DNA from 3 places in the Burkholderia seminalis genome. Region 3 is predicted to be linked to each of the others. Evidence: predicted binding sites of a transcription regulator. Region 3 holds the regulator's gene; each other region holds the start of a gene.
What was found. The regulator FliA, encoded in region 3, starts transcription of late flagellar genes. The targets are predictions, from matches to a motif close to CTAAAGTTTNNNNNNNNNNNGCCGNTA.

Region 1 (10,446 bases), 390 kb from region 3:
CCGTGATCGCCGAATACGAGCCGACGCCATGAATATCTACGCAGTAGGCGGAGCGATCCGCGACGAATTGCTCGGCGTGCCCGTGCAGGACCGCGACTACGTGGTGGTGGGCGCGACGCCCGAGCAGATGGCCGCGCAGGGGTTCCGGCCGGTCGGCAAGGATTTCCCGGTGTTCCTGCATCCGCAGACGCAGGAGGAGTACGCGCTGGCGCGCACCGAGCGCAAGACGGCGGCCGGCTATCACGGCTTCCAGTTCCACTACGCGCCGGACGTGACGCTCGATGAGGATCTCGCGCGGCGCGACCTGACGATCAACGCGATGGCGCGCGAGGTGAGCCCGGAAGGCGGGCTGGTCGGGCCCGTGATCGATCCGTTCGACGGGCAGGCCGACCTGCGGGCGCGCGTGTTCCGGCACGTGAGCGACGCATTCGTCGAGGATCCGGTGCGGATCCTGCGCATTGCGCGCTTTGCCGCACGGTTCGCGGATTTCACGGTGGCGGACGAAACGCTCGCGCTGATGCGCCGGATGGTCGACGCGGGCGAGGTCGACGCACTCGTGCCCGAACGCGTATGGCAGGAAATCGCGCGCGGGCTGATGGAAGCGAAGCCGTCGCGGATGTTCGCGGTGCTGCGCGAGTGCGGCGCGCTCGTGCGCATCCTGCCCGAGGTCGACGCGCTGTGGGGCGTGCCGCAGCGGGCCGACTACCACCCGGAAGTCGATACCGGCGTGCACGTGATGATGGTGGTCGACTATGCGGCGAAGCAGCGCTATTCGCTGCCGGTGCGCTTCGCGGCGCTCACGCACGATCTCGGCAAGGCGACGACGCCCGCCGACGTGCTGCCGCGCCACGTCGGCCACGAAGGCCGCAGCGTCGACCTGCTCAAGCCGTTGTGCGAGCGGCTGCGCGTGCCGAACGAGTGCCGCGATCTCGCGCTGGTGGTCGCGCGCGAGCACGGCAACCTGCATCGCGTGATGGAGATGGGCGCGGCCGCGCTGGTGCGGCTGTTCGAGCGCAGCGATGCGCTGCGCAAGCCCGCGCGTTTCGCCGAGATGCTGCAGGCGTGCGAATCGGATGCGCGCGGGCGGCTCGGGCTCGAGACGCAGCCGTATCCGCAGGCCGAGCGGTTGCGTGTCGCGCTCGCGGCGGCGCGCAGCGTCGATGCCGGCGCGATCGCGCGCGGCATCGGCAACGACGCGGAGAAGATCAAGGATGCCGTGCATCGCGCGCGGATCCAGGCCGTCGCGCAAGCGCTCGAGATCGGCGAATAAGGGCGGCGAACCGGGCGGCGCGCGCCCGCGGCCGCTACGACTTCTTCTTGCGCGCCGGGGTGGCGGCCGCGGCGCGTTTGCCGGGGGCCGCGCGCGGCTTCGCTGAAGCCTGCGGGTCTGCCGTACCGGCCTTGGCCGGCCGTGCCGCATCGGCGCCGCGATCGCCGCGTCGGGTCACGCGCGGCTTACCCGCCGCCGGCTGCCTGATGTCCATCGTCGCCGACACCAGTTCGGCACACCGGTCGTCGAACAGCGGGAGCGTGCCGACCGCGATCAGCTCGGCCGGCCCGTCGCCGACGTTCGCGACCCGATGCCGCTTGCGCGCATCGAAGTGCAGCGAATCGCCGGGCGCCAGCGGGTAAACCTTCTTGCCGATCGTGTAGCAGATGCGGCCGGCCAGCACGTACACGAACTCGTCGCCGCCGTGCGACACCCATTCCGAGCGGTAGCCTTCCATCATCCGCACCTTGAGCGCGTTGACCTGGCTGCCGTCGAAGGTGGTGGAGAGCCGCTCGTACCACTGCGACGTGGCGTCGAGCGCGTACGGCTGGCGGCTGCCTTCGTGCGAATCGGGCTGCGCCTGGCGCGGCTGGTCGATCAGCGCGCCGAGCGGGACGTCGAGCGCCTTGGCGACGTTGACGAGCGAAGACAGCGAGATGCCGGTGAGATGCCGCTCGACCTGCGACAGGAACCCGACCGACAGCTTCGCCTCGGTCGCGACTTCCAGCAGCGTCTTCTTCGCTTCCCGGCGCAGGCGGCGAATGCGCAGGCCGATACGCATGATGTCTGAATCCATGAATCTCTTTCGTGGCAACGAGTCGGCAGGCGAGCGGAGAGGCGGTGCAGTCGCCGGGACTTGCTTTCCGCGCATCGCACGAAGCACGGCCGCCGGGACGGCGATGCCGGCGCATTGTACCGCGCGGTGTCGCCGGGCGATCTGGCGCTGTGCCGGGATCCGCAGCCGTCGTGCCGATTTTAGTCCTACGAAAATTTTAGCTTGACCTCAATTTCAGCGTGCTCTAGATTCTGTCGCGCATCAAACAAAGTTAAGTGAGACAAAAATTCCCCGAGGGCCTGCTGCCGGAACGGCACCGCGGCCCGGCTGCGCGCCGGGCCGTGCGTGATCCGCGTCAGGGCGGCGTGTCGCTTCAGGCACGCGCCATGCCGCGTCACGCCGCCGGCCGCCGACAACAATGAATAACGGGCACACGATGATCGATCGACTGAAATACAGCTTCTCCGGCCTGCCTCCGTACGACGCGTCCGTCGCCGACACGCAGGCCGGCCTGTCGCGCCTGCTCGACGCCGCGCGCCTCGACGCGGTGGTCGTCACGTCGCAGGACGAATACGTGACCGAGTACCTGCCGCGCAGCAACAATCCGCGCTACGCGCTGTCGGGCTTCGACGGGTCGGCCGGCTGCGGGATCTTCCTGAGCGCGGCCACCGCGCAGGCGCTCGGCGTGCCGCCGTTCGTGCTGTTCGTCGATGGCCGGTATCACCTGCAGGCCGAGCAGCAGTGCGATCCGGCGCGCGTGCATATCGAGAAGCTCGGGATGAACGTGACGATCTGGCAGGCGATGGCCGACTGGCTGGTCGCGCATGCGAGCCGGCTCGCGCGGGTCGGCTACGACGCGCTGCGGATCAGCGTCGCGCAGCGCGACCGGCTGCTCGCGCAGACGCAGGCCGCGTCGCTCGACTGGACGGGCCTCGCCGATCGCGAGATCGACCGCGCGATCGCGCTGCCGGGCTGGATCGTCGAGCGGCCGATCTTCGAGGTGCCGGAATCGATGACGGGCCTGAGCGTCGCGCAGAACCTCGACACGCTGAACCGCCGGCTCGCCGCGCACACCGGCGCGGCCGACGGCAAGACCGCGTTCTTCTCGTGCGCGTCGGACGATCTCGCGTATCTGCTGAACAGCCGCGGTTATCACATCCCGAATGCGTCGTCGCACCTCGGTTTCCTGTTCGCGGTCGGCGGCCAGGTCGTGCTGTTCCTGCCGGAAGGCTGCGATCGCTGCCCGGTCGCGCTCGATTCGTATCCGGCGCTGCACGTGATCCGCCGCGATGTCGCGGCGCTCGAGCGCTTTCTCGCGCGGTTCGCGGTCGAGCACGTGTGCTACGGCTTCGAATCGGTGAATTGCGCGCTTGTCGACGCGGTGAGCCGCGTGTGGCCGCATGCGCGGCATGCCGATTTCAACCCGGTCGAGGCGATGCGGGCGAGCAAGACGCCGGCGGTGCTCGAGCGCTTCCGCGACGCATTCGCGCGCAGCTCCGCGGCGATCGCCGAGACGATGCGCTGGGCGAAGACCGGCGAGCCGGGCGCCCGCCACACCGAATACGACCTGGCGCGCACGATCAACGACGCGTACGGCGCGCGTTCGGCCGTCGCGCTGACGTTTCCGTCGATCGCGGCGAACGGCGCGAACAGCGCGTTCGCGCACTACACGGCGGCGAGCGCCGGCGTCGAGCTGACGGAAGGCGAGCTCGTGCTGCTCGACAGCGGCGCTTACTACGAAGCCGGCTTCGCGACGGACTGCACGCGCGTCGTGCTGCGCCGCACGCGTCCGGATACGGTGGCGCAGCCGTGGCAGCGCGAGATCTACACCGTCGCGCTGAAGGCCTGCATCAAGGGGCTCGTCGCGCGCTTCCCGAGCACGGCGACGGGCGCCGACGTCGATGCGCTCGTGCGGCAGGTGTGCCGCGACCACGGCCACGATTTCGGCCACGGCACCGGGCATGGCGTCGGGATTCACGTGCACGAGGGCGGCGTGCGGTTCGCGCCCGGCGCGAAGTACGGGCTGGTGCCGAATGCGGTGATTTCGGTCGAGCCGGGCATCTACCTGGCGGGCAAGGGCGGCGTGCGGATCGAGAACATCGTGATCATCCGGCCCGACGACACGCAGCCGGATACCGTGACGTTCGAGAACATCGTGACGGTCGGCTACGACTGGGACCTGATCGATCTCGACCTGCTCGACGACGGCGAGCGCGCGTACCTGCGCGACTACGAGCGGCTGTGCGTGGAGCGCGGCACGCAGGTCACCGCGTGTCCGCTGCTGTAGGCACCGCCGCCCGCGGCGGTCAGTTCAGCAGGCGCGCGCGCACGAATGGCGCGATCCGCTCGGCGAGCCACGCATGCGTGCGCGTCGTCGGGTGCAGCGTGTCCCAGAACACGAAGCGCGCCGGGTCGCGGCAGTCCGCGCGCGGCGTCTGCGCGCCCAGGTAGGTGAGCGACGACGGTTTCGGGATGTCGAGGCACGCGCGCGTCGCGTCGTCGAAGCCGTACCGGGCCGGGTGGCTCAGCAGGTCGTCGAACGGCGCATAGGCGTCGAACACCTCGAGCCGCAGCGCCGCGCCGTAGCGATCGCGCAGCGCGGCGGCCGCGTCGACGAGCCGCCGGTTGTAGTCCCTGACCTGCGCGGCGACGCTCGCCGTGTCGGCGCGGGTCGCGAACACCGGCGCGCGCGACACGTCCGGCAGCGTGACGAGCATGATCCGCGTCGCGCCGGCCGCGGCGAGCTGCTCGAGGCTGTCGCGCACCGCATTCGCCGCCTGCTCGGGCGAGCGCCCGTAGTTCACGAGATCGTTGCCGCCCGCGAACACCGCGAACAGCGTGTTGGCGGGCCGGTAGTCCGGCGCGCGATCCATGTATTCGCGCCACGAGTCGATCTGCTGCACGAGGCCCGGCACGACGAGGTGCTGGTCGGTCGCCGCGCCGCCGATCGCCCAGTTGTAGAACGGCAGCCGCAGCGCGTTGGCGAGATATTCGGCCCACACCGGGCCGTTGCTGAAGCGCCCCGCATGCCAGCTCGTGCCGTTCGGCAGCTTCCACTGGCTCGCGTTGAACATGTTCTGGGTGTCGGACAGGCTGTCGCCGAACACGATCAGCTTGTTGACGCGCGCATCCTGCCGCGCGTCGTCGAGGGTCCACACCGTGTAGTTGAACGACAGCGCGTTGTTGGCCGCGACCGCCTGCGTGAGGCCGGCCTGGATGCCTTTCGCGGCCAGCGTCTTGCGGCACACGTCGGCGAGCGTGTCCTGCGGCGTCGTGCTGTAGAACATGTTCTTCCACTGCGTGACGCCGTCGGCCCACCAGTAGCCGGGCACGCGATACCAGTCGCCGCCGGCCGGGTCGCGCGCCCATTCGTAGGTCGCGGCCGGCTTCAGCGGATCCGCGTCGATCCGGTACCAGCAGCGCAGGTACGTGTAGGTGTCGGACCCGCGGCGCGCGGCGCGCGCCGTCGCGCCGGGCGTGCCCGACGCGGCCGGCGGCGCGACGTCGGGGCCGGCCGGCGACAACGACATGTCGCCCGTCGGCGTGGGCAGCGGCGCGGGGCCGGCGGCGCGCGCGGCGGGGAGCGTCAGCGCGGCGCCCAGCGCCGCGGCAGCGGAAACGGCGACGATACGGGAAAACAACGGAATACGGAAATACGGCATGCGGCCCTCTTCTGATTGTTGTGACGGGACGGCGGCGCGGTTGCGTGGCCGTGTATCGGAAGGGACCGTGGGTGCCGGGCTCGGGCCCGGTCTGTCGAATCGTGAGTGGCCGCGAACGGCGGCGAGAGGCGGTGAGAGGCGGTGAGTGCGGCGGCGGCCGGTCAGCGGGCCAGCGCCGAGACGCGCCCGTCCGGGCCGTAGACGCCGGTGGGTGCGGGCGCCGAGCGCAGCACCGCGAGCGCGCGCTCGTTGTAGTCCATCCGGATGCGGATCAGCATTCCGTTGTTCGCATTGGCCTGGCGCGCGCGTTCGGCGGCCTGCTGCAGCAACTGCCAGCGGCCCGCGAGGCGCGCATCGCGCTCGGCGGCCTGGTCCATGCCCTTCTTGCCGGCCGGAAAACCGAGCGCGGAAAGCTGCGTGTCGCGCGTGCGTTCGAGCTGCGCGAGCCGGTCGATCAGCGCGCTTTTCCTTTCGACGATGCCGGGCAGCATCTCGAGCGGCTCGGCCGTCGTCAGCGCCTTTTCCTCGTAGACGAGCAGGGACGCGAACGCTTCGACCGTCGCGTGTTCGTCGTTGACCGTGGCCAGCAGCTCTTCTCTCATCGCGTCATGCTCGTCGCGCCGGTGCGCGCGGTGGGCGCGCGCCGGCAAACCGGTGGAACCGGCCTGGGCCGGCTTAGTTACCCTGCGGGCGCTGCTGCTGCAGCAGCTCGCGGGCGGTGTTCAATACGCCGTCGGCAATCTTGCTCGCGTCGATCGTCAACGTGCCGTTGTTCAGCGCGTCCTTGATCGACTGGACCAGGCCCGTGTCGATATCGGCGTCGCCCGACGCGGATACCGAGCGCAGCTGGCCGGACAGACCCGACAGGTTCACGCTCGTGTCGCCGCCGGTCGATCCGGCGTCGGCCGCCGGCGCGGACGACTGGGCCGTGCCGGATTGCGCACGGGACGCGCCGTTGCCGGTCGGCGCCAGGGGGCTCGGGTTCGGAGTGGAATCGATCTTCACGATGGGTTTCCTGTACGGTTTGACCCAGATAACGGCCGGGTCGGCCCGAACTTTAGCATCGCGAGCCCGAAATGCTCCGAATAAACAATTCTTTACACTCTTGCCGTTTGATCCGTCCCTATAGCGGAATTTCCACGGTGCCGGCGTCCTTGACGATCGCCGTGACGATCTGGCCCGCCGCCATCCGCACCCGCACCGACTGGCCCGGCGCCGCGTTCGCGAGCACGCTGCCTTCGGCCGAAATCGTGAAGCCGGGCCCGGCCGCGACGACCCGCACCGTCTGGCCGGCGGATACCGACGCCGCGCTCTTCAGCATGTCCTGCCGCAGCGGCAGGCCGGCCGAGATGCGCGCGAGCGCGGTCGCGCCGATCGCCTGCGCGGGATCGGTGATCACCGCGAGCGGCATGACCGTCAGGTCGCCGTCGCGGGCGACCAGGTCGGCCGCGGAGAGCGGCTCGCCGGGCGCGATCTGGCGCGCGGCGACGTAATAGGTGGCCTGCACGGCGACCTTCGCCTGCAGGTAGACGGTCCACGGCCGCTCGCCCGCGCAGCGCACGCCGACCGTCGTGCGGCCCCACAGGCGCGCGCCGGTCGGCAGGAACGGCTCGAGCGTCGTGCACGCGGCGAGCCCGCGCGGAAACGCGGTCGTGACCGTCGCGGTGGTCTTGCCGGGCAGGCCGGCGATCTGCTGCTGCAGGAACGCGAGGGCCGCGCGGCGGATCGTCTCGGGATCCTGCTGGCCGGGCGTCGTCGCGGGCTGCGCCGCGGCGGCGGCCGGGGCCGGAGGCGCGGAAGCCGCTGCTGCGCGCGGCGCCGGTGCGGCTGACGCGGCGCGGGCCGCTGCGAAACGGGCGGCGGCGGCAGGCGCGGGCGCCGGCCGCACGGGATTCGACGCGGATTCGGCCGTGCCGGCGACGACCGTCGCGATCGCGGTCGGGTCGGCGGCGCGCGGCTGCGCGCCGTAGCCGGCGTTCGCACGGGCGGCTGCACGAACGGGCGCGGGCGCCGGCGGCGGGACGGTCGTCACGACCATCGCGCCGGCCGGTTGCGCCGCGTAGCCGGCCGCGGCACCCGCACCCGAAACCGCGCGGCCCGCTTCCGGCGCGATGCCCGCACCCGAGGCCATTCCCGTTGGCCCGCCGAACTGGCCGCCGTTCGCCGCGTTGGCGTGCGCGAGCGCGGCTTCCGCCGTCTCGCCGCGGCCGGGAATCACGATCATCCCGTCTTCCGCGTGCACGGCCGGTGCGGCGATCCACAGCGCCGCGGCGAGCACGCACGCACGCCGGACGCGCGTGAGCCGCCCGTTCCCGCCGCGAAGTGCGCTGTCCGTCATCGCCGTGTCCTCGATCCGTTGATCCGAGTTGCATTCTAGGGAGCCGGGCCGTCGCGCAAACGATGAATAGAGGGGGCCTTTGCCGCGTTATTCGCCCGATTGCCGGTTGCGTCCGACGCCTACCATCGCTGTCATGGAAAAAAGCCTCTCGGGTCGCCATCCGGCGCGAGGGGCGTGCAGCGCTTCATACGGAGAGACGCACACATGCTGGACAAACTCGATGCGGAATTCGCGTTCGGCCGACAGGCGCTCGACGTGCGCGCCTACCGGCAGGAACTGCTGTCGTCGAACATCGCGAACGCCGACACGCCGGGCTACCAGGCCCGCGACGTCGATTTCGCGTCGACGCTCGCGCGCTCGCTGAAGCAGACGAGCGGCGGCCTGGCGCCGAGCAACGCCGCGCAGTTGCCGATGACGCAGCCGGCCGGCGTGACGAGCGGCATGTCGATGGTGTCGACGGCGGCCGGCCACATGGCCGGCACCGCGAAGCTGATCCCGACCGGCGGCCCGTCGGACGACTACGGCCGCGCGCAATACCGGATGCCGCTGCAGCCGTCGCTCGACGGCAACACGGTCGATCTCGACGTCGAACGCGTGCAGTTCGCGAACAACGCGCTGCACTACGAGACCGGGATGACCGTGATGACCCAGCAGATCAAGGCGATGATCGCCGCGATCTCGACGAACTCGTAAGCGCAACCGTACCCGAGCACACGCACCAGGAGCCACCATGCCTTCGTTGATGAACATCTTCGGCGTCGCCGGTTCGGCGCTGTCCGCGCAATCGCAGCGCCTGAACGTCACCGCGTCGAACCTCGCGAACGCCGACAGCGCCACCGGCCCCGACGGCAAGCCGTACAAGGCCAAGCAGGTCGTGTTCGCGACCGACCCGATCGGCGGCGCGCGCACCGCGTCCGGCCAGGGCGTGGGCGGCGTGCGCGTGACGAAGGTGATGGACGACCCGTCGCCGATGAAGTCGACCTACGACCCGGCGAACCCGGCCGCCGACGCGAACGGTTACGTACAGATGCCGAACGTCGATCCGGTGCAGGAGATGGTGAACATGATCTCGGCGTCGCGCTCGTACCAGGCCAACGTCGAGACGCTGAACACCGCGAAGACGCTGATGCTCAAGACGCTGACGATCGGCTCGTAAGCCGTTCGCCCGCCGACCTCACAGACCCGACAGAAGGCCAACCAGGATGACTTCCTCCAGCACGACGATCGGCAGCAACGGCACGAACGTGTCGAACCTGCCGACCGACACGATGAACACCAACAACGTGTCGTCGACCAACGGCACGTCGGCGAGCGACCTGCAGGCGACGTTCCTGAAGCTGCTCGTCACGCAGCTGCAGAACCAGGATCCGACGAGCCCGGTCGACAGCTCGCAGATGACGTCGCAGCTCGCGCAGATCAACACGGTGAGCGGCATCGCGCAGCTGAACACGTCGCTGACGTCGCTGTCGACGCAGCTCACGGCCGGCCAGCAGACGCAGGCCGCGCTGCTGATCGGCACGAACGTGCTCGCGCCGGGCAATTCGGTCGCGGTGAAGAGCGGCGCGGCGTCGCCGTTCGGCGTGTCGCTCACGAGCGACGTGTCGAACCTGACGATCACCGTGAAGAACAGCGCGGGCGTCGTCGTCAACACGATCAACGCGGGCAAGCAGTCGGCCGGCACCGTGCCGTTCAACTGGACGCCGACCGACGCGGCCGGCAACGCGCTGCCGGACGGCGCGTACACGGTCAGCGCGCAGTACACGGGCACCGACGGCAAGAACTACGCGCCGACCGTGCTGGCGGCCGCCACGGTGCAGAGCGTGATCAAGCAGGCGGACGGCACCGCGGGGCTGGTGCTGTCGAACGGTACGACGGTCGGGCTCACCCAGGTCGCGTCGATCTTCCCGAACGTCAAGACGTCGTCCACGGCCGGCGACACCACCACCAACTGATCGAGCTTTCACGAAACGGAGATCGAAATGGGTTATCAACAGGGTCTGAGCGGCCTCGCCGGTGCCTCGAACGCACTCGACGTGATCGGCAACAACATCGCGAACGCGAACACGGTCGGCTTCAAGTCGAGCACCGCGCAGTTCGCCGACATGTACGCGAACTCGGTCGCGACGTCGGTCAACACGCAGATCGGCATCGGCACGTCGCTGAATGCCGTGCAGCAGCAGTTCGGCCAGGGCACGATCAATACGACGAACTCGTCGCTCGACGTCGCGATCAACGGCAACGGCTTCTTCCAGATGTCGAACAACGGCGTGACGACGTACTCGCGCGACGGCACGTTCCAGCGCGACAAGAACGGCTTCATCGTCGACTCGCAGGGCCGCAACCTGATGGGCTACGCGGCCAACGCGGGCGGCGTGATCAACACCGCGCAGACCGTGGCGCT
Region 2 (10,446 bases), 880 kb from region 3:
GGGCAGCGCGAGCTTCGTCGTCGTGCTCGCGACCACGCTGATCGTGAACCTGCGCCACCTGCTGTACAGCGCGACGCTCGCGCCCTACGTCGCACACCTGCCGCTGCGCTGGCGCGCCACGCTCGGCGCGTTGATGACCGACGAGGTGTTCGCGGTCGCCCATGCGCACTACCGGCACTTCGCGCCCGGCACGGTTGGCCCCCACTACTTTTTCGGCTCCGGGCTTGCGATGTACCTGAACTGGCAGGTCTGGACGCTCGCGGGCATCGGCTTCGGCGCGGCGTTCCCGGGCCTGCAGTCGCTCGGCCTCGATTTCGCGATGGCGGCGACCTTCATCGCGATCGTGGTCCCGCAGCTCGGCACGTTGCGCTATTTCGCGGCGGCCGCGACGGCCGGCACGCTCGCCTGCTTCTGGCAGGGCTGGCCGTACAAGCTCGGGCTGCTCGGCGCGGTCGCCGCCGGCGTCGCGATCGGCGTCACGCTCACGTTGCTGCACGAACGCAGGCGCACCGGCTCGCGCACGGAGGCGACATCGTGAGCTACGCGCTGCTGATCCTCGGAATGGCCGTCATCACCTACGCGATCCGCTCGACGCTGTTCCTGTTCGGCGAGCGGCTGACCTTCCCGCCGCTCGTGCGGACCGCGCTCGGCTTCGTGCCCGTGACCGTGCTGACGGCGATCATCGTGCCGATGACCGTCTCGCCGCACGGCGGCCCGGCCGAGCTGACCTGGCGCAATCCGCAGCTCGTCGGCGCGCTCGCCGCCGTGCTCGTGTCGGCGGCAACCCGCCGCCCGCTCGTGACGATCGCCGCGGGGCTCGCGGCGTTCTTCTTCTGGCAAGGGGTCGTGATCCCGCACTGGCTGCCCGCCTGAGCGGACGCTCTACCGCGCACGCTCAAGTTTCCGCCCGGCGCGCCGATATAGGGGATGAAGACCCGCCACCGGCCTCGGCGCGCACCGGTCAGTCGACGCTGCGCCCGCCCCGGTGCGCCGTGCCGGCCGTCGGCTTGCGCGGGCCGCCATCGAGACGATTCATGGGCCAGATCACCCTTTCCCTCAAGGACGACACGCTCGAGTCCCTGCGCAAGGACTACGACGCGTTCGTCCGCGTGTCGCTGAAACTCGACCCGCAGTTCGCGACACCGTCGTTCGAGGATTTCCTGCGCGCCAAGCTGCTCGACAACATGGTGCCGCTGACCGAACACGCGGTGCAGCGGATGCTGCAGGGCGGCCAGTACGCATGGGCCAAGCGCACGCTCGACAAGGAGTTTCCGGACGTCGTCGCGATCCTGATGCGACAGGCCGGCGAATTCGGCTTCGGCTTCGCGTCGCGCTCCGAATGGACCCCCGACGAACTCGCGAAAGCGTGCCGCGACTGGGCGAAGGCGATCGTCGCCGAAGCGCAGGGCGACCCGTCGCTGATCGACCCGCTCGCGTCGCAGATCAAGGGCGCGGCGCAGGACATCCAGGCGCTCGAGGAGCTGATGCAGACGCCTGCGTGGCGGCTCGCCGAATCGTTGCGCCAGCGCATCTACGAGGCCAAGCTCGCGTGCGAGATGAGCGTCGGCAGCACCGCGCGCGACAAGCTCGGCGAACTGCGCGGGCTGCTGCGGCTGGGCCTTGCGCACGGCTCGTTCCAGAAGCAGGAAGCGCAGCAGATCATGGAGTACCTGCGGCTGCTGAAGCCGGAGATCTTCGTCGAGGAACCGTACGACGTCTTCGCACGGCTCGCCGCGTGGCTGCGCGGCGTGTTCACGCCGGCCGCCGTGCGACCGTCGCAGGGACAACCGGGACAAGGGCAAGGACAGCGCCGGCCATGACCGCGCACCCATCCCGCTGACAGCATGAACCCATGAAAACGGCCCGGCTCGCATGAGGCGAACCGGGCCGTCGGACCGCTGCCGGCGCGACGCCCAGGGGGCGAGCGTCGCGCGGCGCCGGGCGTCGCTTACTGCGTGGCGCCCTGGGCCGATGCACCGCCTTGCGCGCCGACCGACGCGCCGCCTTCGGTCGCTTCGCCGGCTTTCGCCTTGGCGGCGCCGACATGGCCCTTGGCCGACTTCGCGGCATGCTTCGTGTGCTTCTTGGCCGAATGGACGGCCGACGACGCGGTATCCTTCGCGCCGTCGGCTGCCGCGCCGACCGCATCGGTTGCGCCGCCGACCGCGTTGCCCGACGCGTTCGCGCCGGCGCTGCCCTGTACGCCTGCGCCGACACCTGCGGCCGGCGTCTGTGCCTGCACGCCGGCACCGGCTGCACCCTGCGCCGCCGTCCCCGTCTGGGCAAATGCGGCCGAAGTGGCGAACGCCGTCAGCGCGGCACCGATCAGCATCGTACGAATCTTGGACATGGCAATTCTCCTCGAGAAGTTGTGAGCCCGGACCGCTGCGATGCGGTCCGTCGCATCCCCACCGCAACACGCAGCAGGTACGACAAAAGACCCGCGGCGCGCCCGGCCGGTTCTCGAATCTCTCAGACTGTTACCCACCGTTTCATTTGCTGACGAATCGCTCACAGTCCTTAACAACTGCGAGCCGTGGCGGCCCGCGCTCGCGCGTCGGCCCGCGGTGCCGTATGATGCGGAGCGTTTCCTCCCGCGCCTTGCGCACCTCCTTCGTCATGCCCAACCTGGATTTCACGCTGACCGGCGAATACGTCGAGCTGCACAACCTTCTCAAGATCACCGGCCTCGCGGACAGCGGCGGGAGCGCGAAAGTGATCGTCGCGTCCGGCGCGGTCAAAGTCGACGGCGCGGTCGAGCTGCGCAAGACCTGCAAGATCCGCGCGGGCCAGGTCGTGCTGCTCGGCGACACGCGCATCGCGGTGCGCGAGGCCTAGCACCCGCGGCGTTCCCCCTGTCCGCGACATGGCCATCGGCGCACGCGTTCGACACCGTACGAATAAAGCCGTAAGCTAGCCGTCTCTCAAAATAAATACATACAGCGCGGGCCCGCACCCGCGCGAGCGCCCATTCCATGTCGCATTCCGGTCTTACGCGGACGGCCGCCGCGCCGCCGTCGCTATCCAGTCACGCCGCCGATACCGCGCGCCTCGCCGCGCCACTCGCGATCGCGCAACTTTCCCAGATGGCGATGAGCGTCACCGACACGGTGCTGCTCGGTTCGCTCGGCCCCGATTCGCTCGCGGCGGGCGGGCTCGGCGCGAACTTCTTCTTCGTCATCGTCACGATCTTGCAGGGCGTGCTGTCGTCGGTCAGCGTGAGCGTCGCGCACGCGCGCGGCGCGCAGGCCGAGGACCGCGTGCCGCACATCTACTGGACGGGCTTCGCGCTGTCGGTGCTGCTCGCGATCCCGGCGATCGTTGCGCTGTCGCTGTCCGAACCGATCCTGCTGATGTTCCACGAGCCGCCGCTGCTCGCGCATCACGTCGGCGAATACACGGGCATCCTGCGCTACGCGGCGCTCGGCAGCCTGATCGGCGTCGGGCTGATGCGGGCATTCCTGCCGGCGATCGGTGCCGCGCGGCGGCTGCTGTGGGTGTCGATCGGCGGCGTCGGCGTCAACGGCGTGCTGAACTACGGGCTGATCCACGGCGCGTTCGGGCTGCCGCGCCTCGGTTTTCTCGGCTCGGCCGTCGCGACGACGATCACGATCTGGCTCACCGCGCTCGCCCTGATCTGGCTGCTGCACGGCCGGCGGCGCTTCCGCCATTTCGTGACCGCGTCGCGCCCGAAGCTGCCCACGATGGGCGAACTGATCGGCATCGGCTGGCCCGTCGCGATCACGTACGGGGTCGAATCGACGCTGTTCCTCGCCACCGGCCTCACGGTCGGCGTGCTGGGCGCGACGTCGCTTGCCGCGCACCAGATCGCGCTGAACGTCGCGTCGGTGTCGTTCATGGTGCCGCTCGCGATCGGCCAGGCCGCCAACGTGCGCGTCGGCTACTGGGTCGGCGCGGGTTCGCCCGTCGCCGCGCGGCACGCGGGCTTCGTCGCACTCGCGCTCGGCGTCGCGTTCATGTCGCTGTCGGGCGTCGTGATGATCGTCGCGCCGCATACGATCGTCGGCCTGTACCTGAATCTCGACGACCCGGCCAACGCGGCCACGGTGTCGCTCGCCGCCTCGCTGCTCGGCATCGCCGCGGTGTTCCAGATCGTCGACGGCATGCAGACCGTCGCGTCGGGCGCGCTGCGCGGCCTGAAGGACACGCGCATCCCGATGCTCGCGGCGACCTTCGGCTACTGGGGCATCGGCTTCCCGACCGGCTACTGGTTCGCGTTCCACGCGGGCCTCGGCGCACGCGGCCTGTGGTGGGGGCTCGCCGCCGGCCTCGCGAGCGTCGCCGCGCTGATGGCATGGCGCTTTCATTTGAAAACCGCGTCGCTCGTCGCGACGCGGCACTGAGCGCGACACGACGCGAAATCGCGACCGGCGCTATGCTTGTCGGCTGAACACCTCGAGACGCCGCGCGAGCGGCGCGACTGCCTCACGATACGCCTGATGCCGCGCGACGACGCGCGGCCTTTCCCCTTTCCAGGAGGAGTGCATCATGAACGAAGCAGTTCGGATGGAACGCGACACGTTCGGCGAAATCGCCGTGCCGGCCGACCGACTTTGGGGCGCGCAAACCGAGCGCTCGCTGCAGAATTTCCGGATCTCGACCGAGAAGCAGTCGCCCGAGCTGATCCACGCGCTGGCGATCGTCAAGCGCGCCGCGGCGGCCGTGAACCAGTCGCTCGGCGTGCTCGCCGACGACAAGGCGCGCGCGATCATCGACGCGGCCGACGAGATCATCGCCGGCAAGCATCCGCGCGAATTCCCGCTCGCGGTGTGGCAGACGGGCTCCGGCACGCAGACCAACATGAACCTCAACGAGGTGATCGCGAATCGCGCGAGCGAGCTGCTGGGCGGCGAGCGCGGCGAAGCGCGCAAGGTCCATCCGAACGACGACGTGAATCGCGGCCAGTCGTCGAACGACGTGTTCCCGACCGCGATGCACATCGCGGCCGCGTACGCGATCGTCAATCATCTGCTGCCGGCGCTGCGCACGCTGCGCGCGACGCTCGACGCGAAGTCGAAGGCGTTCGCCGACATCGTGAAGATCGGCCGCACCCACCTGCAGGACGCGACGCCGCTCACGCTCGGCCAGGAGTTTTCCGGCTACGTCGCGCAGCTCGACCAGGGCATCCGTCACGTCGAATCGGCGCTGCCGCACCTGTACGAGCTCGCGCTCGGCGGCACCGCGGTCGGCACCGGGCTGAACGCGCATCCGGAGTTCGCGGTGCGCGTCGCCGACGAGATCGGCCGGCTCGCGAAGCTGCCGTTCGTGACGGCGCCGAGCAAGTTCGAGGTGATGGCGGCCGCCGATGCGCTGGTCTTCGCGCACGGCGCGCTGAAAACGGTCGCGGCGGGCCTGATGAAGATCGCGAACGACGTGCGCTGGCTCGCGAGCGGGCCGCGCTGCGGGCTCGGAGAATTGTCGATTCCGGAAAACGAGCCGGGCAGCTCGATCATGCCGGGCAAGGTGAACCCGACGCAGTCGGAAGCCGTGACGATGCTGTGCTGCCAGGTGTTCGGCAATGACGTCGCGGTCAACGTCGGTGGCGCAAGCGGCAATTTCGAGCTGAACGTGTTCCGGCCGATGATCGCGCACAACGTGCTGCAGTCGGTGCGGCTGCTCGCCGACGGCGCGCAGAGCTTCAACGACCACTGCGCGGTGGGCATCGAACCGAACCGCGCGCGGATCGACCTGCTGCTGAACGAGTCGCTGATGCTCGTGACGGCGCTCAATCCGCACATCGGCTACGACAAGTCCGCGCAGATCGCGAAGAAGGCGCACAAGGAAGGCACGACGCTGAAGGCGGCCGCGCTGGCGCTCGGCTACCTGACCGAGGCGGAATTCGATGCGTGGGTGCGCCCCGAGCAGATGATCGGGACGCGCTAGGGGCAGGACGACGGGCGCGGCGCGTCGAGCGCGGCGCCCGCTGCGGTCAGACCGTGCCCTTCGCGACTTCTTCCGGTTTCATCTCGACGATCTTGTCGAGCGCGGCCCGTACGTCGGCCGCATATTTCGCGAGTACCTTCTGCTCGTCGGTCTCGGGCACGAACGGCGGCACCGGCACCGGGTTGCCGTTCTCGTCGACCGCGACGAACACGACGAGGCAGTCGGTCGTCTGGCGCAGCACGCCGCCCTTCGGGTCCCCCGCGTGCACGGACACATGGATGTGCATGCTGGTGCGGCCCGTCGCCACGACGCGCGCCTTCAGCTCGACCAGGTTGCCGACCAGGATCGGACGCTGGAATCGGATGTTGCCGACACTGACCGTCACGCAATAGCGGCTCGACCAGACGGCCGCGCACGCATACGCGACCTCGTCGATCCACTTCATCAACGCGCCGCCGTGCACCTTGCCGCCGAAGTTCACGGACGAAGGCTCGGCGAGGAAGCGGAATACGGTTTCGGTACGGTCGAGGGCGGCCGGCACGGGGGACGGTTGGGGCATCGTTCTGGCTCCAGGCGGCAGGGGCGCTGTAATCGGGCCATTATACGTTGCAGTGCGGCAATGCGTCGCGGCCAGCCCCGCGTGGCGCGGCCGCGCCGGCACCGCCCGCCCCGCGCGCGCAGCGCCGCCGGTCAGCGGCGCACCGTGACGCCCTGGTCGATCGTCCCGTACATCTCGATACTGCCGCCCTGCCCGCCGGCGGCGCCGGCGCCGCCCTGCGCACAGGCCGCGCAGACGAGCGCGGCGGCCAACATGCAGAAAATCGTCTTCATCGTTGCATCGTGTCACATGCGGCGGCCCGCTGCCGCCGCGTCCGGCCCATTCTACGCGCGCCGCAACGGGCCGCAGCCAGGCTGCCGCGGGACGGCGCCGCCGCGTCCGACATTTCATCCGGATACGAAACATCGAATGCGCACACCCACTACACTGCCCCTCATCCCGCTTGACGAGAGACGACGATGACCGATCAAGACGACCACCACTTTCCGGGCCTGAGCCGCATCGGCGCACTGATCGCCGACCCCGGCCGCGCCGCGATGCTGTGGGTGCTGATGGACGGCAGCGCGCGGCCGGCCGGTGAATTGACGATGATCGCGGGGCTGTCGCCGTCCGCGGCAAGCGCGCACCTCGCGCGGCTGACCGAAGGCGGCCTGCTCGCGCTCGACGTGCGCGGCCGGCACCGCTACTACCGCATCGCGTCGGCCGACATCGCGGCGTCGCTCGAGGCGCTCGCGAACGTCGCCCGCGCGGCTGCGCCGCACCGCCCGGTACCGGCGCCGTCGCGCACGGTACCGGCCGAACTGCGCTACGCGCGCACCTGCTACGACCACATGGCCGGCGAACTTGCGGTGCGCATTTTCGACGGGCTCACCGCGCGCGGCTGGCTGCTCGCGGACGGCGACGCGATCGAAGCCACCGAGCTCGGCACGCAGGCCCTCGGGCAATGGGGCATCGACGTCGCGCAGCAGCGCACGCGCCGGCGCCGCTTCGCATGCGGCTGCCTCGACTGGAGCGAGCGGCGCTCGCATCTGGGTGGCGCGCTCGGCGCGGCGCTGCTCGAAAGCTTCTGTGCGCACGGCTGGATCGAACGTTCCGCACGGCCGCGGGTGCTGCGCGTCACCGTGCCCGGCCAGCAGGTTTTCGACGCGTGGCTTACGTCCGCTTGACGCCCGCATTGCGGCTGCACGACAGCCGCACGCGACAGACAGGTTTTGTTACACCGCGTGCCATCCGACTTACAAAACACCGAGCATTGAAACAGGCCGAGCGGATATTGTGAACTCAACGGCACGAATCGACGCGCCGCGATAACGACGATGACGCTCACCATGGCCCCCCTGTTCACGCTCAAGCGAACCGCCCGCTATACGCTGCTCGCGTTCGCCGCGCTTGCGGCCCTGCCGCCCGCCTTCGCGCAATCGGCCGGCGCGCCGCCGTATTCGGCCGCGGCACGGCAACCGGGCGGCGACCCGCCCGGCCGCGTCGCGCGGCTCAACTACCTGTCGGGTGCCGTGACGACCGAACCGGCCGGCACCGATACGTGGTCGTATGCGGCCGTGAACCGGCCGCTGACGACCGGCGACCAGCTCTGGAACGACGCCGGCGCACGCTCGGAACTGCATATCGGCTCGACCGCGGTGCGGCTCGGCGATTCGACGAGCCTGTCGATCCTGAATCTCGACGACACGACGACGCAATTGAAGGTCGGCCTCGGCACCGTATCGACGCATGTGCGCGATCTGCCCCGCGGCGGATCGTACGAAATCGACACCCCGAACCTCGCGCTCGGCATCACGGGCCCCGGCGACTATCGCGTCGATGTCGCGCCGAACGGCGCGAGCACGACCGTCACGATGCGCAGCGGCAGCGCGACCGTCTACGGCAGCAACGGGCAGTACCCGCTGTCGCCCGGGCAGCAGGTCGTGTTCACCGGCACCGACCTGCAGGTCGCACAGCAATCGGCGGCGCCGGGCCCCGACCCGCTCGACCAGTGGGCCGCCAGCCGCGACGCGGCCGAGGAGCGCTCGGTGTCGGCCCGCTATGTGTCCCGCGACATTCCCGGCTATCAGGATCTCGACGCGAACGGCACGTGGCGCGAAACCCCGAATTACGGCTCGGTCTGGGTGCCGAACGACACGCCGGCCGACTGGGCGCCGTATCACGACGGCCACTGGATCTGGCAGGCGCCGTGGGGCTGGACGTGGGTCGACGACGCACCGTGGGGCTTCGCGCCGTACCACTACGGCCGCTGGGCGTACGTGGACGACAGCTGGGCCTGGGTGCCCGGCCCGATGGTCGTCAGCCAGCCGCCGGTCTACGCGCCGGCGCTCGTCGCGTTCGTGGGCGGGGGCGGCGGTCCCGACTGGAGCGTCGCGCTCACGGTCGGCGGCGTCGCCGCGGCCGGCTGCGCATGGTTCGCGCTCGGCCCGGGCGAGCCGTGGCACCCGCGCTGGGGCGGCTGGAGCCCGCACTACTACGACCGCGTGAATCGCAATATCGTGGTGAACAACGTCAACGTGAACAAGACCGTGAACGTGACGAACATCACCAATATCACCAACATCAACAAGACGTACGTGAACTTCCGTGCGCCGCACGCGATCACGGCCGTGCCGGCCGCCGCGTTCGTGCATGGCCAGCCGGTCGCGCACTTCTCGCAACACGTCGATCCGCGGCAATGGCGCAATGCGCACGTCACGCCGGGCACACCCGGCATCGCGCCGGTGCGCCAGAGCTTTACCGGCGGGCTGCGCAATGCCGGCTACCGTCCGCCGGCGGCGATCGCGCAGCACCCCTACGTCGCGACGCGCAATCCCGCGGTGCCCGCCGCCTATCGAGACCAGGCAGCCGCGCATCTCGCGCAGCAAGGCGGGCGCGTGCCGGGCGCCGGCGCGCCGGTCGTGAAGACGAGCGTGCCGGCCGATTACAGGGCCCGCCCGGTCCGCGTGCCGGGTAATCCGAGCGGCGGCGCGTGGGCGATGCACAACGTGCAGCTCGTGAATCCGCACGGCCCCGTCGTGCAGCCGTCACGCGCGCCGCGCGAAGGCCAGCCGCCTGCCGTGCAAACCGGACGGCCGGGTGCGCCCGGTGCGCCATTGCCGGGCGTGCCGAATGCCGGACGGCCGGCGAACGGCGAAATCCCCAATGGGCCGCATTTCGCCAACGGCGGCATGCCGCAGGCGCCCGGCAACGCGACGCCGCATCAGGCCTTCGGGCCCGGCAACGGCGTCCCGCACCCGCCGATCGCAAGCAACACGCCGTCGGGCATCGGCAACACGCACGCACCAGAGGCGCCGTCGCCGGCGTGGATGCAGCCGCACACGCCGATGGAACGCCAGCGCCCCGCCCCGCCGAGCGCCCTTCACGCGGCAGGCCAGAATGCACTGCCGCCCGTGCGCAGTGCGGCGGTGCCGCATCCGGAGGGCATACCGACACCGCAGGGCACGCAGCCCGGCGGCCGGAACGACGCGCCGCGCGCGTTGCCGCAACCGAGGGTCGACAACACGGCGCAGATTCCGCAGCCGCGTCCGCGCCCCGATTTCCCGACACCGGCCCAGCACGGGCAAGCGCAACCGGAACGGGCCGCCCCCACGCCGCAACCCCGCCCCGAATTCGCGCAACCGGCGCCGCACCGCGAAGTCGCACCGCCGCGCGTGAACGAGTACCGTCCGCCGGCGCCAGCCGTACACGACATGCCGCGCCCGCAACCGCAGGCGCCGCGCATGGAGCCGCGACCGCAGCCCGCACCTCGAATGGAGCCGCGACCGCAGCCGGCACCCCGCATGGAACCGCGCCCGTCGATGCCCGCTCCCCGCATGGAACCGCGGCCGCAACCGGCACCGCACGTCGAGGCGCCGCGCCCGAGCAGCCCGCCGCCAGGCGGGCACGACGAGCGGCATCGCCAGTAAGTGCCGCAAACGTGAAACAAAAAAGCCCGACCGGTCTCAGCCGGTCGGGCCTTCTTTCTGCAGGGCGCGGATCGA
Region 3 (10,446 bases):
CGTCGCTGCTCGGCAGCTATTTCCCGCAGTACACCGCAGGCGTCCAGGCGGCGCACAAGGCGCGCGGCTGGCGTGCGCCCGTGGCCGTCGACACGAGCGGCCTCGTGATCCGGACGGGCGGCCACATGGGCGCGTTCTCGGGTCAGGCGTGGCTGCCGGCGGCGCTGCCGGCCGGCCTGGCCGGCACCGACATCCAGTGACAGCGGGAGAGCGATCTTGAGCATTCATCGTACATTCAAGCGCTGGCTCGGCGTGCTGGGCCTCGCGGCCGCGACGGCCGTGCTCGTCACCGCATGCGGCGGCGGCGGCGGCGACGGCGGCGGCGGCAGCAACACGGGCAACAACGGCAACAACGGATCCGGCGGATCGGACGGCAATTCCGGAAATACCGCCGTCATCACGGTCGCCACGGGCGTCGCGAACGTGATCAACATCCCGACCATCAGCGTGAAGGTCTGCGCGCCGGGCACGTCGAACTGCCAGGTGGTCAACAACGTGCTGGTCGATACCGCGTCCTACGGGCTGCGGCTCGTCGGCAGCGCGGTGTCGGGCGTGCTGGGCAGCCTGCCGCAGGTGACGAGCGGCGGCGCGCCGGTGGCCGAGTGCGGCAAGTTCGTGTCGAGCTACACGTGGGGATCGGTACGCACGGTCGACCTGTCGATCGGCACCGAGCAGGCGAGCGCGCTGCCCGTACAGATCATCGGCGACCTCGGCACGACCAACGTGCCGAGCTCGTGCACGAACGGCGGCGCGTCGGCCAACTCGGCGGGTGCGCTGGGCGCGAACGGGATCCTCGGCATCGGGCCCGCGCCGTACGACTGCGGCACGACCTGCGCGACGTCGACGTCGTCGAGCAACAACTACTACGCGTGCCCGAACGGCGACAACGCGAGCTGCACGGTGGCGCTCGTGCCGCTGTCGCAGCAGGTGGCCAACCCGGTCCATCGTTTCGCGAACAGCGACGGCGTGAGCGTGCAGATGCCGGCCATCTCGAGCAACGGGCAGGCGAGCGCGACCGGGACGCTGACGTTCGGCCTGCCGAGCCTGAGCGGCAAGACGGTCCTGACGTCGACCACGACGGGCGACGTCAGCGCGACGTTCCTCGGGCGCAACGTGACCGCGTTCTTCGATACGGGCTCGAACGCGTATTTCTTCAACGATTCGGCGCAGACGGTCTGTTCGCGGAACACGGAGTTCTACTGCCCGTCGTCCGCGACGACCTACTCGGCGACGCTGAGCGGCCAGAACGGCGCGTCGGGTGTCGTGTCGATGCCCGTCTCGAACGCCGATTCGCTGTTCTCGAACCCGTCGACGTTCGCGTTCAACGACATCGCGGGCCCGTTCGGCTCGACCAGCTGGCTGGACATCGGCATGCCGCACTTCTACGGCAAGACGATCTACTTCGGGATGGACAAGACCGCGAGCGGCGGCGCGCCGCCGTTCGTCGCGTTCTGACAGGGCGCGGCGGCACGCGGGAACAAAGGGGGCGAGCGATCGCCCCCTTTTTTTATCGCGCCGCCGTGCGTGTCCGATGGGCCGGATTTCCGCCGCGCGCGGGCGCAGCGCCTACGATGTAAGACCGGCACCGGTGCCGGCACGACATCGAGGAGACAACGTCATGAACCCGCGTATCCAGCGCATCACGCCGTTCCTGTGGTTCGACCGCGACGCCGAGGCGGCGGCCGGCTTCTACGTGTCGGTGTTCGACAACGCGCGCATCGTGCACGTCGCGCGCTACGGCAAGGCCGGCGCGCACGCGTCCGGCAGCGCGGAGGGCGCGGTGATGACCGTCGCGTTCGAGCTCGACGGGCAGGCGTTCGTCGCGCTGAACGGCGGCCCCGTGTTCCAGATCACACCGGCCGTGTCGTTCGTCGTCAACTGCCGCGACCAGGACGAGATCGATCATTACTGGGCACGCCTGTCCGAAGGCGGCGACGAGCGCGCGCAGCAGTGCGGCTGGTTGCGCGACCGCTTCGGCGTGTCGTGGCAGGTCGTGCCGGTGCAGATGGCCGAACTGATGACGGGCGACCCGGCGCGCGCCGAGCGCGTGATGGCGCAGGTGATGACGATGAAGAAGCTCGACCTCGCCGCGCTGCAGCAGGCGGCGGATCAGGCCGGATAATCGAATGCCGCGCACGTCACGCGATTATCGTTGGTGCGCGGTTTCATTCGAATGTAATCAAATGCCGGATTATCGGGGGCTGTCGTTTCTGTCAGGTATTCAAGATTATTAAAATGACGCGGCATGCAAGGCCGCGGTACCGAATTATGCTGGAGCGGCCTTTCCCGCGCGGCATCGGCGTCCATGCGAACGGGCGAGCGCCGGCCGGCAGGCGAAACAGATGGAGTCCGGTGAAAATCAAACATATAATGCCGGCGTTGTTTCCGGGGTGCCAATATAAAACAGGAGGGTAATAAGATGGGTTTTTCCGAAGCCGTTCGTACCGCACTCAATAAATACGCGACATTCGAAGGCCGTGCGCGTCGTGCCGAATACTGGTATTTCACGCTGCTGAGCGTCATTCTTTCGATCGCGGCCCAGGTCATCGGCGCGGCCGGCCGCGATGGCGGCCTGATCACGCTGCTGCTGCTCGGCGTCATCTGCCTGGTCTCGCTGGCGCTGCTCGTTCCGGGCATCGCGGTCAGCGTGCGCCGCCTGCACGATACGGGCCGCTCGGGCTGGTTCCTGCTGATCGCGCTGATTCCGGTGGTCGGCGGCATCCTGCTGCTCGTGTGGATGTGCTCGCGCGGCACCGACGGCCCGAACCGCTTCGGCGCCGATCCGATTCCGGCCGTCTGACCGGTCCCGCCCCGGCGCGCGAGCGTCGCGCCGGGGCCTGAATGTCCCGCCTTTCCCGCCCGTCGGTTTACCGCAGTCGTTTCGCCCTTTCCCCGCTTCCCGCCGTCGGCGTCCTGCCCGCGGCCGACCCCTCGCCATCGCGCCGATCGGCACGTTTTTCCGCGTTGCCGCGCGTCGCTGCGCCCCCGCGCCAGCCGCGTTCGCACCGGCTCGCCCGATTCCCCGAAATACCCCCCTTTCCCGGCTTTGCTCGACCGATCGGCGTTTGACGCCTGCATGAATAATCGGTGTCACTGGAAAGCGGCATTCCGCCGTACCCGACTGGAGGCCCCGTGGCAGACGAGAGCGATCTCGACAAGACCGAAGCCGCCACTCCCAGGCGCCGCGAGAAGGCGCGCGAGGAGGGGCAGGTCGCGCGTTCGCGCGAGCTGGCTTCGTTCGCGCTGCTCGCGGCCGGATTCTACGGCGCATGGCTGCTCGCGGGCCCGTCGGGCGCGCATCTGCAGACGATGCTGCGCGGCGCGTTCACGTTCGATCGCGCGACCGCATTCGACACGAACCGGATGCTGTCGGCGGCCGGCAGCGCGAGCCTCGAGGGCCTCACCGCGCTGCTGCCGATCCTCGCGCTCACCGGTCTCGCCGCGCTGCTCGCGCCGATGGCGCTCGGCGGCTGGCTGATCTCGCAGAAGACGTTCGAGCTGAAGTTCGACCGCCTGAACCCGATCTCGGGCCTCGGCCGGATCTTCTCGATCCAGGGGCCGATCCAGCTCGGGATGTCGGTCGCGAAGACGATCGTCGTCGGCGGGATCGGCGGCGTCGCGATCTGGCGCAGCAAGGACGAACTGCTCGGCCTCGCGACGCAGCCGCTCGGCGTCGCGCTCCCCGACGCGCTGCACCTGGTCGCCGTGTGCTGCGGCACGACGGTCGCCGGGATGCTGGTGGTCGCCGCGCTCGATGTGCCTTACCAAATCTGGCAGTACAACAAGAAGTTGCGCATGACGAAGGAAGAAGTGAAGCGCGAGCATCGCGAGAACGAAGGCGATCCGCACGTGAAGGGGCGGATCCGCCAGCAGCAGCGCGCGATCGCGCGCCGCCGGATGATGGCGGCCGTGCCGAAGGCCGACGTGGTCGTCACGAACCCGACCCACTTCGCCGTCGCGCTGCAATACACGGACGGCGAGATGCGCGCGCCGAAGGTCGTCGCGAAGGGCGTGAACCTCGTCGCGGCGCGCATCCGCGAACTCGCGGCCGAACACAACGTGCCGCTGCTCGAGGCGCCGCCGCTCGCGCGTGCGCTGTATCACAACGTCGAACTCGAGCGCGAGATCCCCGGCTCGCTGTACTCGGCCGTCGCCGAGGTGCTCGCGTGGGTCTACCAGCTCAAGCGCTTCCGCTCGGAAGGCGGCGCGTTTCCGGCGGTGCCGGTCGATCTCGACGTGCCGGCCGAACTCGACAAGGGCACGTCGGTCGCCGCCGGCGACGAACGCGAGGAAGCCGAGGACACGCTCGGCCAGCAAGGAGCGTCGCAATGATCCGCCCCCACGCTCACCCGCGCGCGCCGTTCCCCGTAGCGGCTACCGCCCCTGACGCGGCCCGGCCGGAGGCAGCATGAGCACCCCGACCACCGGCCTGTTCGCCAAGCGCCAGAACCCGTTCGCCGGCACGAACCTGCGCGCGCTCGCGGGCCCGATCCTCATCTGCATGATCCTGGGGATGATGATCCTGCCGCTGCCGCCGATGCTGCTGGATCTGCTGTTCACGTTCAACATCGCGCTGTCGGTGATGGTGCTGCTCGTCAGCATGTACACGATGAAGCCGCTCGACTTCGCGGCGTTCCCGAGCGTGCTGCTGTTCTCGACGCTGCTGCGCCTGTCGCTGAACGTCGCGTCGACGCGCGTCGTGCTGCTCGAGGGCCACACCGGGCCGGACGCCGCCGGCCAGGTGATCGAGGCGTTCGGCCACTTCCTCGTCGGCGGCAATTTCGCGGTCGGCATCGTCGTGTTCGTGATCCTGATGATCATCAACTTCATGGTGATCACGAAGGGCGCGGGGCGGATCGCCGAAGTGTCCGCGCGCTTCACGCTCGACGCGATGCCCGGCAAGCAGATGGCGATCGACGCCGACCTGAACGCGGGCCTCATCAACGAGGAACAGGCGCGCAAGCGGCGTCTCGCCGTGTCGCAGGAAGCCGAGTTCTACGGGTCGATGGACGGCGCGTCGAAGTTCGTGCGCGGCGATGCGATCGCCGGCCTGATCATCATGGCGATCAACGTGATCGGCGGGCTGATCGTCGGGATGGTCCAGCACGACATGTCGTTCGCCGCGGCCGGCACGAACTACACGCTGCTGACGATCGGCGACGGCCTCGTCGCGCAGATCCCGTCGCTCGTGATCTCGACTGCAGCCGGCGTGATCGTGTCGCGTGTCGCGACCGACGAGGACATCGGCACGCAGATCACCGGCCAGCTGTTCACGAACCCGCGCGTGCTGACGATCACCGGCGTGATCATCGTGGTCATGGGGCTGATCCCGGGGATGCCGCACTTCGCGTTTCTCGCGCTCGGCGGCGGCGCGATCTGGCTGGCCCGCACGCTGACCCGGCGCGCGGCGGCCCGCAAGGCGGCCGGCGACGTGACCGACATCGCGCCGCCCGCGGTGCTGCCGTCCGACAGCCACGAGGCAACCTGGGACGACGTGCAGCTGATCGATCCGCTCGGCCTCGAAGTCGGCTACCGGCTGATCCCGCTTGTCGACAAGGGCAGCGACGGCGAGCTGCTCAAGCGCATCAAGAGCATCCGCAAGAAATTCGCGCAGGAAATCGGCTTCCTGCCGCCGGTGATCCATATCCGCGACAACCTCGAGCTGCGGCCGAATGCGTACCGGATCGCGCTGAAGGGCGTCGAGATCGGCGTCGGCGAAGTGTTCCCGGGCCAGTGGCTCGCGATCAACCCGGGCCAGGTGACGGCCGCGCTGCCGGGCGCGGTCACGCAGGATCCCGCGTTCGGGCTGCCGGCCGTGTGGATCGACGTCGCGCTGCGCGAGCAGGCGCAGGTGTACGGCTACACGGTGGTCGACGCGAGCACGGTCGTCGCGACGCACCTGAACCATCTCGTCGTCCAGCATGCGGCCGAACTGCTCGGCCGCCAGGAAGTGCAGGCGCTCATCGAGCGCACCGGCAAGGACGCGCCGTCGCTCGTCGAGGACCTCGTGCCGAAGACGATCTCGCTGACGACGCTGCAGAAGGTGCTGCAGAACCTGCTCGAGGAAGGCGTGCCGATCCGCGACATGCGCACGATCCTCGAGGCCGTGTCCGAACACGCGGGCCGCGGCGACGCGTACGAGATCACGGCCGCGGTGCGGCTCTCGCTCGGCCGCGCGATCACGCAGCAGTGGTATCCGGGCGCCGGCGAAATGCAGGTGATGGGCCTCGATGCGAATCTCGAGCGCGTGCTGTCGCAGGCGCTCGCCACCGGCGCGAACCCGGGCCTCGAACCCGGCCTCGCGCACAACCTTCTGACCGGCACGCAGCAAGCGATGCTGCGTCAACAGAATCTCGGGCTGCCGCCCGTGCTGCTCGTGCAGCACGCGCTGCGCGCGATGCTCGCGCGTTTCCTGCGCCGCAGCCTGCCGCAATTGAAAGTGCTGTCGTATGCCGAAGTGCCGGACACACGCACGATCAAGGTCGTTAACGTCATCGGGGGTTCCGCTTGAACATTCGCAAATTCACCGGCGCAACGAGCCGCGACGCACTTCGTCTCGTGCGCGAGGCGCTCGGCGCCGACGCGGTCGTGCTGTCGAACCGCACGCTCGATGACGGCAGCGTCGAAATCGTTGCACTCGCCGATTCGGACCTGGCCGCGGTGACGCCGCCGGCCGCCCGCTCGCGCCTCGCCACGCCGCGCCTGCCGGAATCCGTGCCGGCCGCCGCCGTGCCGGGCATCGTGTCGCGCCCGGGCGCGGTACCGGCGCGCCCGGTCATGAATCCTTATGCCGCCGGCGAAGGCGGGCTGCCGGACGTGTTCTCGTCCGTGTTCGGCGCGAGCGCCGACGCGGAGGAGCCGGACGCGCACGCGTCGGCGCTCGATGCGGATGCGCCGGCCATGCCGCCGGCTGCGGCCTCGCCGCCGATCGCCACGTCCGCCGCCGGCATCGCCGCCGACACCCCGGCCGCCGGCGCGGCCGAACCTGCCCCCTGGCTGGTCGAGCACGCGAAGCGCCTGACGCAGCAGCGCGACGCGCTGATCGCACGCGCGCAGGCGCCGGCCACGCCGCCCGCGAGCGCACCCGCGCCGCAGGCCGCCGCGCGCGCGACGCCGCCCGACTGGGCGCGCGACATCGTGCGCGACGCCGAGCGCCGGATGCCGGCCGCCTCCCGCGCGCCCGACACGGGCGCCGCGCACGCGGCAAAGACGGCCGAGCGCGCGCGCCTGTCCGCCGACACGGCCGCCGCGGTGGCCGACGCGGTGAAGTCGCGCATCGAGCGGATCGTCAACGACACGGTGATGCAGGAACTCGGCGAACTGCGCGGGATGATGGAAGAGCAGTTCGACAGCCTGAAGTGGCACGACCGCCAGCGTCGCAGCGCCGTGCACGGCGCGCTGACGAAGCACCTGTTCGCGGCCGGTTTCTCCGCGCAGCTCGTGCGGATGCTGGTCGACAACCTGCCGTCCGGCGACGGCACGCAGACCTTCGAACAGGCCGCCGAATGGGCGCAGTCGGTGCTCGCGTCGAACCTGCCGGTGCTCGACAGCGAGGATGCGCTGATGGAGCGCGGCGGCGTGTTCGCGCTGATGGGGCCGACGGGCGTCGGCAAGACGACCACCACCGCGAAGCTGGCCGCGCGCTGCGTGATGCGCTTCGGCGCGAGCAAGGTCGCGCTGCTGACCACCGACAGCTACCGGATCGGCGGCCACGAGCAGTTGCGCATCTTCGGCAAGATCCTCGGCGTGCCGGTGCACGCGGTGAAGGATGCGGGCGATCTCGCGCTCGCGCTGTCCGAGCTGCGCAACAAGCACATCGTGCTGATCGACACGATCGGCATGAGCCAGCGCGACCGCGCGGTGTCCGACCAGATCGCGATGCTGCACGGCGCGAACGCGCCGGTGCAGCGCTTGCTGCTGCTCAACGCGACGAGCCACGGCGACACGCTCAACGAAGTCGTGCAGGCATACCGCAGCGCGGGCGAGCATCCGCACGCGGCATCCTCCGATCTCGCCGGCTGCATCCTCACGAAGCTCGACGAGGCGACCCACCTCGGCGGCGTGCTCGACACGGTGATCCGCTACAAGCTGCCGGTCCACTACGTGTCGACCGGCCAGAAGGTGCCGGAGAACCTGTACGTCGCCTCGACCAAATTCCTGCTGAAGAGCGCGTTCTGTGTGCCGCGCGACGGCTCCCCCTTCGTGCCGCAAGACGAGGACATGCCGACGCTGCTTTCCGCACTGACCGCACGTTCCACCGCCGAGCTGCACGAGGTGCGATTTGGATAAACGGATCATCGACCAGGCCGAAGGGCTGCGGCGCCTGCTGGCCGGGCGCGCGTCGCGCATCGTCGCGGTGACGGGCGGGCCGACGGGGGTGGGCTGCACGTCCGCCATCGTGAATCTGGCGACGGCGCTTGCGTCGCTCGGCAAGGACGTGCTCGTCGTCGACGAACGCGCCGACGTGCATTCGGCCAGCGCGACCCTGGCGGGCGCGTGGCTGCGCGACGGCGAACGCACGCGGGTGGCCGCCGGCTTCGGCCTGTGCGCGGCCGCGCGGCTCGCGCGTGCCGGCTACAGCGACGCGCAGTTGAGCGATTTCATCGACGGCCCGGCCGACATCGTGCTGGTCGACGCGCAGCTCGGCGCCGACGGTTCGTTCTCGGCGCTCGCCCGCGAGGCCCACGACGTGCTGGTCGTCACGCGGGTCGCCGCGCAGGCGATCACCGAGGCGTACGCATGCATGAAGCGGCTGCATTTCGCGCACGCGTTCGCGCAGTTCCGCGTGCTGACCAATCACGTCGGCAGCCACGCGGACGCGAAGACGGCCTTCGACAACCTCGCGGGCGTCGCGAGCCGCTACCTGACCGTGTCGATCGCCGACGCGGGCTGCGTGAGCGCCGATCCGCTCGTCGAGCATGCGCGCGAACTGATGCACGCGGTGGTCGATGCGTTCCCGTCGTCGCCGGCTGCGCGCGACTACCGGCAGATTGCCGCCGACCTGCTGTACTGGCCGATGCGCCCGCGGCCGGGCACGGGGCGCGCGGTCCACGCGGGCGGCAAGCCGTCGTATGAGGCCGGCGCGGCACACGCCGCGTGAGCGCCACCGGAAGGAGAGAGCCATGATGTACAACGCTCAAGGAAAGATGTCCCAGGCCGACGTGCTCGCGCAATATGCGCCGCTCGTGCGTCGCCTCGGGCTGCAGCTCGTCGCGAAGATGCCGGCGAGCGTCGACCTCGACGATCTGATCCAGGCCGGCATGATCGGCCTGATGGACGCGGCCGGCCGCTACAAGGAAGACCAGGGCGCGCAGTTCGAGACCTACGCGACGCAGCGCATCCGCGGCGCGATGCTCGACGAGCTGCGCAGCAACGACTGGCTGCCGCGCAGCCTGCGCAAGACGTCGCGCGAGGTCGAGCACGCGGTGCACCAGGTCGAGCAGCATCTCGGCCGCTCGGCGAGCGAGACCGAGATCGCCGAGCACCTGAAGATGCCGCTCGACGAATACCAGGGGATGCTGCAGGACCTGCACGGCAGCCAGCTCATCTACTACGAGGATTTCGACCGCGCGGCCGACGACGAGCCGTTTCTCGACCGCTATCGCGTCGATCACGCCGATCCGCTGTCGGCGCTGCTCGACGAGCACCTGCGCGAGGCGCTCGTCGAGGCGATCGAGCGGCTGCCGGAGCGCGAGAAGCTGCTGATGTCGCTGTACTACGAACGGGGTCTGAATCTGCGCGAGATCGGCGCGGTGCTCGAAGTGAGCGAGTCGCGCGTGTGCCAGCTGCACAGCCAGGCCGTCGCGCGCCTGCGCGCGCGGCTGCGCGAACAGGCCTGGGTCGGCGCGGAGTCCTGACCCTGTCAGGGCGGCCACGCGCGCCGACGCCGCGCGCTTGTGCCGTGCTTGCGTCGCGGTGCTCGCGCATTTTGCGCGCCGATTTGCTACAATCCCCTCCGTTTTCCGAGGAGCGTTGCGACGGACCATCCGTGTCCGCCAGGCTCGGAAGGCTTCACCAAGCAGCCGTGCGGCGCGTTCAGCGATCGTCGCGCCGGCCCCGCTTCCTGAACGGCGCTCACGTCACCAATCTAGAACTTTTTTAGAAAGGAGGGCGTGATGAACGCCATTATCGATTCCAAGGCTTCCCACGATTACGTCGTCGCCGACATGGCACTGGCCGGCTGGGGCCGCAAGGAACTCAACATCGCCGAGACCGAAATGCCGGGCCTCGTGCAGATCCGCGACGAATACAAGGCGCAGCAGCCGCTGAAGGGCGCGCGCATCGCCGGTTCGCTGCACATGACGATCCAGACGGGCGTGCTGATCGAGACGCTGAAGGCGCTCGGCGCGGACGTCCGCTGGGCCTCGTGCAACATCTTCTCGACGCAGGATCACGCCGCGGCCGCGATCGTCGAAGCCGGCACGCCGGTGTTCGCGTTCAAGGGCG

Region 1: flgM (flagellar biosynthesis anti-sigma factor FlgM) is a predicted target of FliA. The motif match lies at 6,742-6,768, and genes of this name have one in related genera.
Region 2: WJ12_RS05100 (DUF4088 family protein) is a predicted target of FliA. The motif match lies at 895-921, and genes of this name have one in related genera.

The regions. Positions count from the first base shown of each region.
Region 1 is NZ_CP013398.1:3,351,120-3,361,565, reverse strand. Features, by position in the region: gene WJ12_RS15210 (glutathione S-transferase family protein) at 1-32, shown strand, start outside; gene WJ12_RS15205 (multifunctional CCA addition/repair protein) at 29-1,270, shown strand; gene WJ12_RS15200 (helix-turn-helix domain-containing protein) at 1,305-2,066, opposite strand; gene WJ12_RS15190 (M24 family metallopeptidase) at 2,482-4,332, shown strand; gene WJ12_RS15185 (SGNH/GDSL hydrolase family protein) at 4,352-5,707, opposite strand; gene WJ12_RS15180 (flagella synthesis protein FlgN) at 5,869-6,309, opposite strand; gene flgM (flagellar biosynthesis anti-sigma factor FlgM) at 6,383-6,712, opposite strand; gene flgA (flagellar basal body P-ring formation chaperone FlgA) at 6,831-8,045, opposite strand; gene flgB (flagellar basal body rod protein FlgB) at 8,250-8,738, shown strand; gene flgC (flagellar basal body rod protein FlgC) at 8,776-9,201, shown strand; gene WJ12_RS15155 (flagellar hook assembly protein FlgD) at 9,248-9,997, shown strand; gene flgE (flagellar hook protein FlgE) at 10,025-10,446, shown strand, end outside.
Region 2 is NZ_CP013398.1:1,117,736-1,128,181, reverse strand. Features, by position in the region: gene WJ12_RS05110 (AzlC family ABC transporter permease) at 1-538, shown strand, start outside; gene WJ12_RS05105 (AzlD domain-containing protein) at 535-873, shown strand; gene WJ12_RS05100 (DUF4088 family protein) at 1,035-1,820, shown strand; gene WJ12_RS05095 (hypothetical protein) at 1,949-2,350, opposite strand; gene WJ12_RS05090 (RNA-binding S4 domain-containing protein) at 2,620-2,838, shown strand; gene norM (multidrug efflux MATE transporter NorM) at 2,976-4,364, shown strand; gene fumC (class II fumarate hydratase) at 4,510-5,904, shown strand; gene WJ12_RS05075 (acyl-CoA thioesterase) at 5,951-6,463, opposite strand; gene WJ12_RS36325 (hypothetical protein) at 6,595-6,735, opposite strand; gene WJ12_RS05070 (ArsR/SmtB family transcription factor) at 6,922-7,629, shown strand; gene WJ12_RS05065 (DUF6600 domain-containing protein) at 7,780-10,371, shown strand.
Region 3 is NZ_CP013398.1:232,978-243,423, forward strand. Features, by position in the region: gene WJ12_RS00975 (DUF2844 domain-containing protein) at 1-200, shown strand, start outside; gene WJ12_RS00980 (DUF3443 family protein) at 217-1,455, shown strand; gene WJ12_RS00985 (VOC family protein) at 1,619-2,122, shown strand; gene WJ12_RS00990 (DUF805 domain-containing protein) at 2,420-2,800, shown strand; gene flhB (flagellar biosynthesis protein FlhB) at 3,133-4,332, shown strand; gene flhA (flagellar biosynthesis protein FlhA) at 4,409-6,511, shown strand; gene flhF (flagellar biosynthesis protein FlhF) at 6,508-8,289, shown strand; gene WJ12_RS01010 (nucleotide-binding protein) at 8,282-9,100, shown strand; gene WJ12_RS01015 (RNA polymerase sigma factor FliA) at 9,123-9,857, shown strand; S-adenosyl-L-homocysteine riboswitch at 9,959-10,083, shown strand; gene ahcY (adenosylhomocysteinase) at 10,116-10,446, shown strand, end outside.